Regions from separate parts of the Agromyces sp. Leaf222 genome, predicted to be linked through region 1. Evidence: riboswitches for the same ligand, from Rfam matches in the RefSeq annotation. Region 1 holds a riboswitch; each other region holds the start of a gene.
The links. A riboswitch is a leader RNA that binds a small molecule or an ion and turns the genes downstream of it on or off. The one in region 1 is predicted to bind thiamine pyrophosphate.
Positions count from the first base shown of each region.

Region 2: linked by a shared signal. The riboswitch ahead of ASE68_RS15695 (MFS transporter) and the one ahead of ASE68_RS08500 (ECF transporter S component) in region 1 are both predicted to bind thiamine pyrophosphate.
Region 3: linked by a shared signal. The riboswitch ahead of thiM (hydroxyethylthiazole kinase) and the one ahead of ASE68_RS08500 (ECF transporter S component) in region 1 are both predicted to bind thiamine pyrophosphate.

Region 1 is NZ_LMKQ01000001.1:1,938,152-1,941,416, reverse strand. Features, by position in the region: gene ASE68_RS08505 (ABC transporter ATP-binding protein) at 1-1,244, opposite strand, end outside; gene ASE68_RS08500 (ECF transporter S component) at 1,334-1,978, opposite strand; TPP riboswitch at 2,016-2,127, opposite strand; gene ASE68_RS08495 (hypothetical protein) at 2,209-2,553, opposite strand; gene ASE68_RS08490 (DNA polymerase IV) at 2,584-3,265, opposite strand, start outside.
Region 2 is NZ_LMKQ01000002.1:156,647-159,911, reverse strand. Features, by position in the region: gene ASE68_RS15710 (ClpP family protease) at 1-668, shown strand, start outside; gene ASE68_RS15705 (ClpP family protease) at 665-1,270, shown strand; gene ASE68_RS19945 (helix-turn-helix transcriptional regulator) at 1,397-1,843, opposite strand; TPP riboswitch at 1,932-2,028, shown strand; gene ASE68_RS15695 (MFS transporter) at 2,019-3,265, shown strand, end outside.
Region 3 is NZ_LMKQ01000002.1:135,224-138,488, reverse strand. Features, by position in the region: gene ASE68_RS15615 (GlxA family transcriptional regulator) at 53-1,018, opposite strand; TPP riboswitch at 1,300-1,412, shown strand; gene thiM (hydroxyethylthiazole kinase) at 1,402-2,322, shown strand; gene thiE (thiamine phosphate synthase) at 2,319-2,978, shown strand; gene ASE68_RS15600 (bifunctional hydroxymethylpyrimidine kinase/phosphomethylpyrimidine kinase) at 2,975-3,265, shown strand, end outside.

The DNA of each region.
Region 1 (3,265 bases):
GCATCCTGTCCGAAGGTGGGCTCGTCGAGCACGAGCACGCGGGGTCGCGTCGCGATCGCGGTGGCGACCGAGAGCCGTCGCTTCTCGCCCCCGCTGAGGGTGAACGGGTTCGCCCCGGCGAGATGGTCGAGCCGAAGCACGCCGAGCAGCTCGTCGGTGCGGGCCCGTCGCTCACCGGCGCCGAGTTTGAGGGCGCGCGGACCGACCTCGAGCTCGGCGCGCACCGAGCCCGTCAGGAACTGGTGCTCCGGGCTCTGGAACACGGTGCCGATGCGGGTGAGGAGGTCTCGCGAACGCCAGCGCCACGGTTCTGGGCGCAGGCCACGCGTCAGGAGTTCGGATGCCGCGAGGTCGCCGCCCTGGGGCTCGAGCAGGCCCGCGAGGGTCAGCGCCAGGGTCGACTTGCCGACGCCGTTCGGGCCGGCGATCGCCAGCACGCGCCCGGCGTCGACGGTCAGGTCGATGCCGAGCTGCACGGGAGCGCCGGCGGTGCGCCCGATGTCGAGCGCCGAAGCCTCGAGCAGCGGATGCCGCGGGCCGGCCGCCGCTGCGGGTGCACGCCACGGCACCTCGTCTGGCAGCCAGACGCCGGCCGTGCGGAGCTCGTCGGCACGCTCGGCGAGCACCTCGGACGGGCGACCGTCGGCGAGCACGCCGCCCGCCGCGCCGAGCACCACGACGCGGTCGACCACCGGAAGCCAGGTCGAGACCCGGTGCTCGACGACGACGAGCGTCGTGCCGGTGGCCGACGCGACCGCGGCGACGGCGTCGCGCACCTCGCGGACGCCCTCGGGGTCGAGGTTCGCGGTCGGCTCGTCGAGCAGGATCAGGCCCGGCCGCATGGCGAGCACGCCGGCGAGGGCGAGGCGCTGACGCTGGCCGCCCGAGAGCTCGGCCGTGGCGTGCCCGAGCGGGAGGTCGAGGCCGACGGCATCGAGCGCCGAGCGAACCCGCAGCCAGATCTCGTCGCGCGCGACCCCGAGGTTCTCGAGCCCGAATGCCACGTCGTCGCCGACGCGCGCCATGATCACCTGCGCGTCGGGGTCCTGCAGCACGAGCCCGGCCCGGCCGCGGATGGCGGCGGGATGCCGGCCGTCGACGAGCAGCTCGCCGAGCGTCTCCCCGTCGTCGTCGCCGCCGAGCACGCCGGCCATACCGTGCAGCAGCGTGGACTTGCCGGCCCCCGAGGCGCCGAGGAGCAGCACGCGTTCGCCTGGGCCGATCTCGAGGTCGAGGTGCTGCACGGCCGGGTGGCGCCGCCCTCCGTGACGCCATCCCCAGCCGCGTGCGCTGACGGAAGCGGCCGGTGGGCGCGAGTCGCCGTGCACGGCGGCTAGACCGTCCGCAGCTCACGCCCGGCGGCGAACCGGTCGAGCGCCCCAGCCCGTGCGAGTCCGCGAACCGCGAGCCAGGACAGGCCGCCGGCGATCACCGCGCCGCCGAGGACCGCGGAGATCGTGTAGATCGTCGAGAACAGCGGCGCAGCGCCGGCGTAGTAGAGCACGAGGTCGTTGATCGCCATCGCGAGCCCGGCACCCGCCCCCGCGAGGAGCGCGACCGGGAACCGCCAGTTGCGGTAGAGGAAGATCGCGAACACGAGCTCGGCGCCGAGCCCCTGCACGAGGCCCGCCTCGATGGTCAGCAGCCCACCCCACTGGCTCCCGATGAGCGCGGAGACCACGGCCGCGACGAGCTCGGTGTAGAGCGCGGCGCCGGGCTTGCGGATGATGAGCCCGCCCAGCACGCCGGCGATGACCCAGAGCGCCGCGGGAGCCGCCTGCAGTCCGGGGAGCAGCGCCTCGATCGGCGCGGAGATGGGCCCCCACACCACGCCCCAGGCCCAGAAGACGACGCCGACGGCGACGCCGATGACGCTCGCCACGACGATGTCGACGACGCGCCAGCGGAAGCGCGGCGACGACGAGACGGAGGACCCGGGTGCTGCGGTGGCTGCGGCCCGGTTGGTGGATGTGTGCACTGGCGTGCCCTTTCGTTCGAAGGAAAGCGGCACGGGATTGTTGAGATGTGGATGCCTCCCTGCGCTGGCATGATCCAGATCAGGTTCGACGGTCGAAGGTTGAGAACCTTCCTCTCAGCCCGGCTCACCGGACTCCCGTGTTCGTGCACCAGCGTACACGCAGGCGTCACCGTCGCTCGCGCACGAGCATCGCCGCTGCCCGCGAGTTCAGACCTCCGAGTGGGCTCGGCTCAGCGCTTGAGGGCGCGGATCACCGACTTCAACGCGTGCCCGACGACGAACACGAAGGGGGTCGCGACGAGCACGAGCCCGATGACGTTCGGCTCGAACCTCACCCGCCCGCCGCCGCCGACGTAGGCGCCGAGCGGAACCGAGAGCCCGCCTCCTGCGCCGCCGCTTCCGCTGCCGGTGAAGTTGGACGTGGCGTCGCCATTGCCGTTGCCCCCGCCGAACCCGTAGTAGCCGAGGGCGACGGGCACCACCTCGACGCCGTCGATCTCGATCTTGTCGCCGTAGGCGGTCTTCACTCCGACGCCCGCGACGCGCTCTGCCAGGTCCAATACGAGTTCAGCCATGTCGGCCACGCTACCCGTGCCGGGGCGCGGCTACCAGCCCCATCCGGCGGCGGTCGGGTCGAAGGGGGCGTCACCGTCGCCCTCGTCGCGACCGGGTCGAGTGCGGCGCGCCGCCGGCGGCGGCGGCGCAGCGGAGTCGCCAGCGTCGGACCGTGCCGCGCGACGCTGCTCGCGCACCTGCTCGCGCTGCACGAGCGATGCCGGACGCAGGGCGCCCCGCCCGAACTTCGCCGAGACCCGATCGATCGTGCGCTCGGCATCGCGCCACTCCTCGTCGGGGTCCCAGAGCATCGCGCCCGACCCGGATTCGCGGAGGTTCTCGGCGCGCACGCCGATCAGTCGCACCCGCTGACCGTCGCCGATGAGCCCGACGAGCGCCTCGGTCGCCTCGTCGTAGATGCGACGCGCGACATCGGTCGGCTCGCCCAGCGTGCGCGACCTCGTGAGGGTGCGGAAGTCGCCGTAGCGCAGCTTGAGCGAGACGGTGCGAGCCACGAGCCCGGCCTTGCGGAGGCGCACGGCGACGTTGCCCGAGAGCTGCAGCAGTTCACGGCGGATCTCGATGGGATCGACGAGGTCGTGCCCGAAGGTCTGCTCGTGCCCGATGCTCTTCTCGACCCTCGCGGTGTGCACCGCCCGGGGGTCCTCGCCGCGGGCGAGGTGGGCGAGCCGGGCCGCGAGCGAGGGACCGACCGCGCGCTCGAGTGCGCCC
Region 2 (3,265 bases), on a different contig from region 1:
ACACCCCGGCCCCGCTGCATCCGATCGATGCGGACCTCTCGACCCAGTTGTTCCGCCAGCGCGTCGTCGTGCTCGGCACCGAGCTCGACCAGAACCTCGGCAACCGCCTGACGAGCCAGCTGCTGCTGCTCTCGGCCGAGGACCCGGAGCGCGACATCGCGTTCTGGATCAACTCGCCCGGCGGCTCGGTGACGGCGATGCTCGCGATCATGGACGTGATGAAGGCGATCCCGAACGACGTCGCCACCGTCGCGATCGGCATGGCGGCGAGCGCCGGCCAGTTCCTGCTCTCGGCCGGAACGCCCGGCAAGCGTGTGGCCCTGCCGCACGCGCGGATCCTCATGCACCAGGGTTCGGCCGGCATCGGGGGCACCGCGGTCGACGTCGAACTGCAGGCCGACGACCTGCGCGAGACGCGCGACACGATGCTCGCACTGCTCGCCGAGCACACCGGCCAGCCGCTCGAGCGCATCACCGAGGACTCGCTGCGCGACCGCTGGGTCTCGGCCGAGGAGGCCGTGCGGTACGGCTTCATCGACCGGATCGTGCACGACGCGATCGACATCTACCCGGGTGCGCGTGGGCGCATGCTCGGGCCCGGGTTCCGAACGGATGTCGCGAGCCACCCGCTCGCCGATGCCGCAGCCGCGCAGGGGGTGCTCGCATGAGCAGCTACCCGATCCCCTACGTGGTCGAGCGCCGCGGCGGCATGGAGCGCACGCTCGACGTGTACAGCCGCCTGCTCGGCGAGCGCATCATCACGCTCGGAACCGAGATCGACGACGGCGTCGCGAACGTGCTCATCGCGCAGCTGCTGCACCTCGAGGCCGACAGCCAGGAGGCGCCCGTGCACCTCTACATCAACTCCCCCGGCGGCTCGCCGCACGCGGCGCTCGCGGTGTACGACACGATCCAGCACATCCGCCCCGTCGTCGCGACGACCTGCGTCGGGCAGGCCGGCGGACCGGCCGCGATGCTGCTCGCGGGTGGGGCACCCGGCATGCGCGGCATCCTGCGGCACGGCCGAGCGGTGCTGCACCAGCCGTCGACCCAGGGTCGCGGCTCGATCCCCGACCTGATCATCCACGCCGACGAGGTGCTGCGCGTGCGCGGCGAGCTCGAGGAGGTGCTCGCGCATGACACCGGGCGCACCCGCGAGCAGGTGCGGCTCGACACCGATCGCGAGCTCATCCTCGATGCGGCGGGCGCCGTGGAGTACGGGCTCGTCGATCGCGTGGTCGCGGTGCAGCGTCCGGGTGCGAACACGTAGGCGAACCCGTAGGCGAACCCGCAGGCGCACCTGCACCTTTTCAGGACCACAGCGGTCATGGACGCATATTGCAGCTCTGACCGATGTGGTCCTGAAAAGGTCAGCGGGCGGCTGGTGGTGGTGGGGCTAGGCCGCGAGGAGTACGTCGTGCATGGAGCCCGCGACCGGGGAGGAGGTCTCGTGGTGCCCGGGACCGCGCGCGGCGGAGTCGCCGCGCGCCGTGAGGTCGAGCACGATGAGCGGGCGCGGGGCGACGCGCACCTCGTCGCGACCGAGCTCGCCGGCCACGCCGGCCGCGACATCGAGGAGGGTGAGTCCGAGCGCCTCGGTCACCGCCGCGAGGATCTCGCTCGAGGGCTCCTTGCGGCCGCGCTCGATCTCGGAGAGGTACTGGGTCGACACGCCGGCGGCACTCGCGACGTCGGTGAGGATCCGCTCCTGCGCGAGCCGCTCGCGTCGCAGGAACGCGCCGAGCGCCTCCCGCCAGAGCGGCGTGCGCGTACGTGGAACGATGCGCCGCGGCATCCGCTCGTCGCCCTGCCGCCCCATCGCACCCCGCTGTTCCGCGCCCATGTCGCGAGGCTACCCAGACGTCGGGCGGATGTCTCGCGCATCCGCTCAGGGCAGAATCCGGCCGGCTCGGCGACCCGCTAGGCTCGCGGGCAGTGACACGGGGTGCCGCGATCCGCGCGGCTGAGATCACACCCGTCGAACCTGATCTAGTTCGGACTAGCGAAGGGATGTCGCGATGAACGATCGCGCGTACGTCGACCCTGCCCACCCGCCGACGCTGCCCGGCACCGACCCCGGTGCGCTCGGCCGTGACGCGCCGCCCGGCCTCGGAGCGCCCGACCGCGCCCGTCGCGCCGTCGCCGCCGCCTCGATCGGCACGGCCCTCGAGTGGTACGACTTCTTCCTCTACGGCACGGCCGCGGCGCTCGTGTTCCCGGCGCTGTTCTTCCCGGGCGAGGACCAGCTGACCGGCGTGCTGCTCTCGTTCGCCGTGTTCGCGACCGGGTTCCTCGCGCGCCCGCTCGGCGGGCTCGTGGCCGGCCACCTCGGCGACCGGTACGGCCGTCGGGCGACCCTGCTCGGAACCCTGCTGCTGATGGGCGTGGCCACCGCGCTCATCGGGCTGCTGCCCACGTACGCGCAGATCGGAGCGCTCGCGCCGGCCCTGCTCGTGGTGCTGCGGCTCGCGCAGGGCGCCGCGACCGGCGGCGAGTGGGGCGGGGCCGTGCTGCTCGCGCTCGAGAGCTCCCCCGGCCGCCCCGGCGTGCGCGGCGGGCTCATCCAGAGCGCGCTCTACGTCGGGCTGATCCTCGGCAACCTCGCGTTCGTGGTGCTGGTGGCCGTGCTCGACGAGCAGCAGCTGCTGGCGTGGGGCTGGCGGATCCCGTTCCTGGCGAGCCTCGTGCTCGTCGGCGTCGGCGTGTACCTGCGCCGCCGCGTCGACGAGTCCCCCGAGTTCACGGCGCTGCTCGAGCTGCGGCGCACGGCGCGGCATCCGCTCGGGGAGGTGCTTCGTCGGCCGCGCAACGTGCTCGCCGTCTTCCTCGTGCGCGCCGGCCAGAACACGACCTTCTACCTCGTGTCGGTGTTCTGCCTGAGCTACGCCGCGAGCCTCGGGCTCGAGCGTTGGGTCACGCTCACCGCCCTGCTCGTCGGGGCGGGCATCGCCGTCGTCGCCTGCCCGCTCTGGGGGCGCGTCGGCGAGCGCGTCGGACCGGTGCGGCTCACCGTCGCCGCGCTCGGCGGCCTCGCCGTGATCGCCGTGCCGCTGTTCCTCGCGCTCGACACCGGCTCGGCCGCGCTCGTCATCGGCGTGGTCGCGCTGGCGATCGGCATCGTGAACGCCGCGGCCGACGGCGTGCAGCCGATGTGGTTCGCCTCGCTCTTCGACGCGCGCGTGCGCTACTCGGGCATCACGATGGGGCGCGAGGCCGGGGCGATCGTGGGCGGCGGCCTCTCGCCGCTGCTCGCCGCATGGCTCGT
Region 3 (3,265 bases), on a different contig from region 1:
ATTCGGTTTTCGCGGGCGGCCGGTCGAGCCGCCCGGCGGCCGAGGAACGCCGCTACTCGCGGAACGTGTGCCGGTACTCGGTCGGCGAGGTGCCGAGCACGCGGTGGAAGTGCAGGCGCAGGTTCGCGCCCGTGCCGAGCCCGACGCGGTCGGCGACCTGCTCGACGCCGAGGTCGGTGCGCTCGAGCAGCTCGCGCGCGAGGTCGACGCGGGCGCGCAGGATCCACTGCATGGGCGTGTACCCGGTGTCCTCGACGAAGCGCCGCGAGAACGTGCGCGTCGACACGTTCGCGTTGCGGGCGAGGTCGGCGAGCGTGAGCGGCTCCTCGATGTGCTCGATCGCCCAGTGCCGGGTCGCCGCGAAGAGCTCGCCGAGGTCATCGGGCAGTGCGCGCGGCACGTACTGGGCCTGGCCGCCGCTGCGGTAGGGCGCGGCCACGAGCCGGCGGGCGACGTGGTTCGACAGCGCGACGCCGTGATCGCGGCGCACGAGGTGCAGGCAGAGGTCGATGCCGGATGCCGCGCCCGCCGAGGTGAGCACCCGGCCCTCGTCGACGAACAGCACGTTCTCGTCGACCTTCACGAGCGGATGCCGCGCCGCGAGCGCCCTGGTGTAGTGCCAGTGCGTCGTGGCCCGGCGTCCGTCGAGCAGTCCGGTCGCCGCCAGTGCGAACGCGCCAGTCGAGATGGCGGCGAGCCTGGCACCTCGCTCATGGGCGGCACGGAGGGCATCGACGACGACGGGCGGCGGCTCATCGACATCCGGATGCCGGTAGCCCGGGATGAAGATCGTCTCGGCCCATTCGAACGCCTCGAGCCCGTCGGCCACGTGGTACGAGAGGCCGTCGCCACCGGTCACGGGCCCCGGCGCCGCGCCGCAGACGCGCACCTCGTAGGGCATCGAGGCGCGCGTCGTGAAGATCTGCGCGGGGATCCCGACGTCGAGCGGCTTGGCGCCCTCGAGCACGAGCACGGCGACGCGGTGGGCCGCCGCCCCGCGCGGATCCTCGTCTGCCATGCGGCCAGCCTGCCATGGCCCCGCAAGGATCCCGCCTCCCTCGCGGCGCGACGCACCGTCGTGCGGGCGACGTGTGGCCGGTCCCCGAGAGCCGGACCACCCCGCCGGGGCCCGAGGAGGAACGGTCTCGGTGCGAACGGCCGCAGCTGGAGATCGTCCGGCGGCCGCCGCCGACCCGGCGGGGCGTTGCGAGAACCGTAGTCGGCGCGCACCCGCGCCGCCATGGCCCAGACGAGGTTCGCCCTCGAACTGGGGTGACGCGCGAGCGCAGTAGGCTGGCGGGCAGTGACACGGGGTGCCGCGCTCCAGCCCCGCCCGGGCGATCGCGGCTGAGAACACACCCGTCGAACCTGATCTAGTTCGAACTAGCGAAGGGATGTCGCGTGAGCGATCGCCTGTCCATCGACCCCGCCCACCTCTCCGACGCGAGCGCTGCGCTGCTCGAGCGGCTGCGCGAGCATCCGCCGCTGGTGCAGTGCATCACGAACAGCGTCGTGACGAACTTCACCGCCAACGCGCTCCTGGCCATCGGCGCCGCCCCTGCGATGGTCGACATCCGCGAAGAGGCCGGCCTGTTCGCCGGCATCGCGGGCGGCCTGCTCGTGAACCTCGGCACGCCCGCCGAAGAGCAGCGCGATGCCTCGCGCGAGGCGGTGGCCGCGGTATCCGCCGCCGGAACCCCGTGGGTGCTCGACCCCGTCGCGATCGGCGCGCTGCCCGTGCGCACGGCGCTCGCGCACGAGCTCGTCGCCGCCGGCCCGACGGCGATCCGCGGCAATGCGAGCGAGATCATCGCCCTCGCCGGAGCGGGTGCGGGCGGTCGCGGCGTCGACGCCTCCGACAGCACGGATGCCGCAGCCGAGGCCGCGACCTCGCTCGCCCTCGCGCACGGCTCGGTCATCGCCGTGTCGGGCCCCGTCGACCTCATCACCGACGGACACCGCACGGCGCGCATCGCGAACGGGGATGCCCTGCTCACCCGCGTCACCGGCGGCGGCTGCGCGCTCGGCGCAGTGACGGCGGCGTTCCTCGGCGCGAGCCGCGACGCGGCCGGTGCCGCCCGTGCGGCCGGTGCCTCGGCGCTCGACGGGCTGCTCGCCGATCCCTTCGTCGCGACCGTAGCGGCCACCGTCGTCTACACGGTCGCCGCCGAGCTCGCGGCGGAGCGCGCGACGGGCCCCGGCTCGTTCGCCGTGACGTTCCTCGACGCGCTCGCGCTCGTCACGCCCGACGTCGTGCGCGCGCGGGCGAAGATCACGACGACGGGTGCCGCGGCATCCGACCCCGCGGCGGCCCGCTCATGATCACGCGGCGCTCGCTCGACCTCTCGATCTACCTCGTGACCGATGCCGCGCTCTGCGGCTCGCGCGGGGTCGTCTCCGTCGTGGCCGACGCCGTCGACGGCGGGGTGCGCGTGGTGCAGCTTCGCGACAAGACGGCGTCCACCGACGCGCTCCTGCGGCAGCTCGAGGCGCTCGCGTCCGCGATCGACGGCCGCGCCGCGCTGCTGGTGAACGACCGGGTCGACGTGGCCGCCGCCGCACGCGAGCGCGGCCTGCCGGTCGACGGCGTGCACCTGGGGCAGGGCGACGCCGCGGCATCCGCTGCCCGCGCCCTGCTCGGCGACGACGCGATCATCGGCCTCACCGCGAACGCGCCCGAGCACCTCGCGACGCTGCGCCGCCAGGCCCGCCGCGAGATCGACTACGTCGGCGTCGGCGTGATCCGGCCCACGACGACCAAGCCCGACCATCCGCCGGCGCTCGGCATCGAGGGGTTCGCACGGTTCGCCGCCGAGGCCGAGCTGCCGTGCGTCGCGATCGGCGGCATCACGCTGGCGGATGTCGCGGCGCTGCGTCAGGCCGGAGCCGCGGGCGTCGCGGTGGTGTCGGCGATCTGCGCCGCCCCCTCGCCGCACGATGCGGCCGCCGCCTTCGCCGCAGCTTGGAGCGGGCGATGACCGCGCGCGAGCCGGATGCGGGCACGGATACCGGCACCGGCACCGCCACCGGCACCGGCACCGGCACGACCGCGCGTCGGGTTCCGCGCGTGCTCAGCATCGCGGGCAGCGACCCGTCGGGCGGCGCGGGCATCCAGGCCGACCTCAAGTCCATCGCGGCCGTGGGCGGCTACGGCATGTCGGCGATCACCGCACTGACGGCGCAGAACACGCGCGGCGTGCGTGGCGTGCACGTGCCGCCGGCCGCGTTCCTCGCCGAGCAGCTCGACGCCATCGCCGACGACATC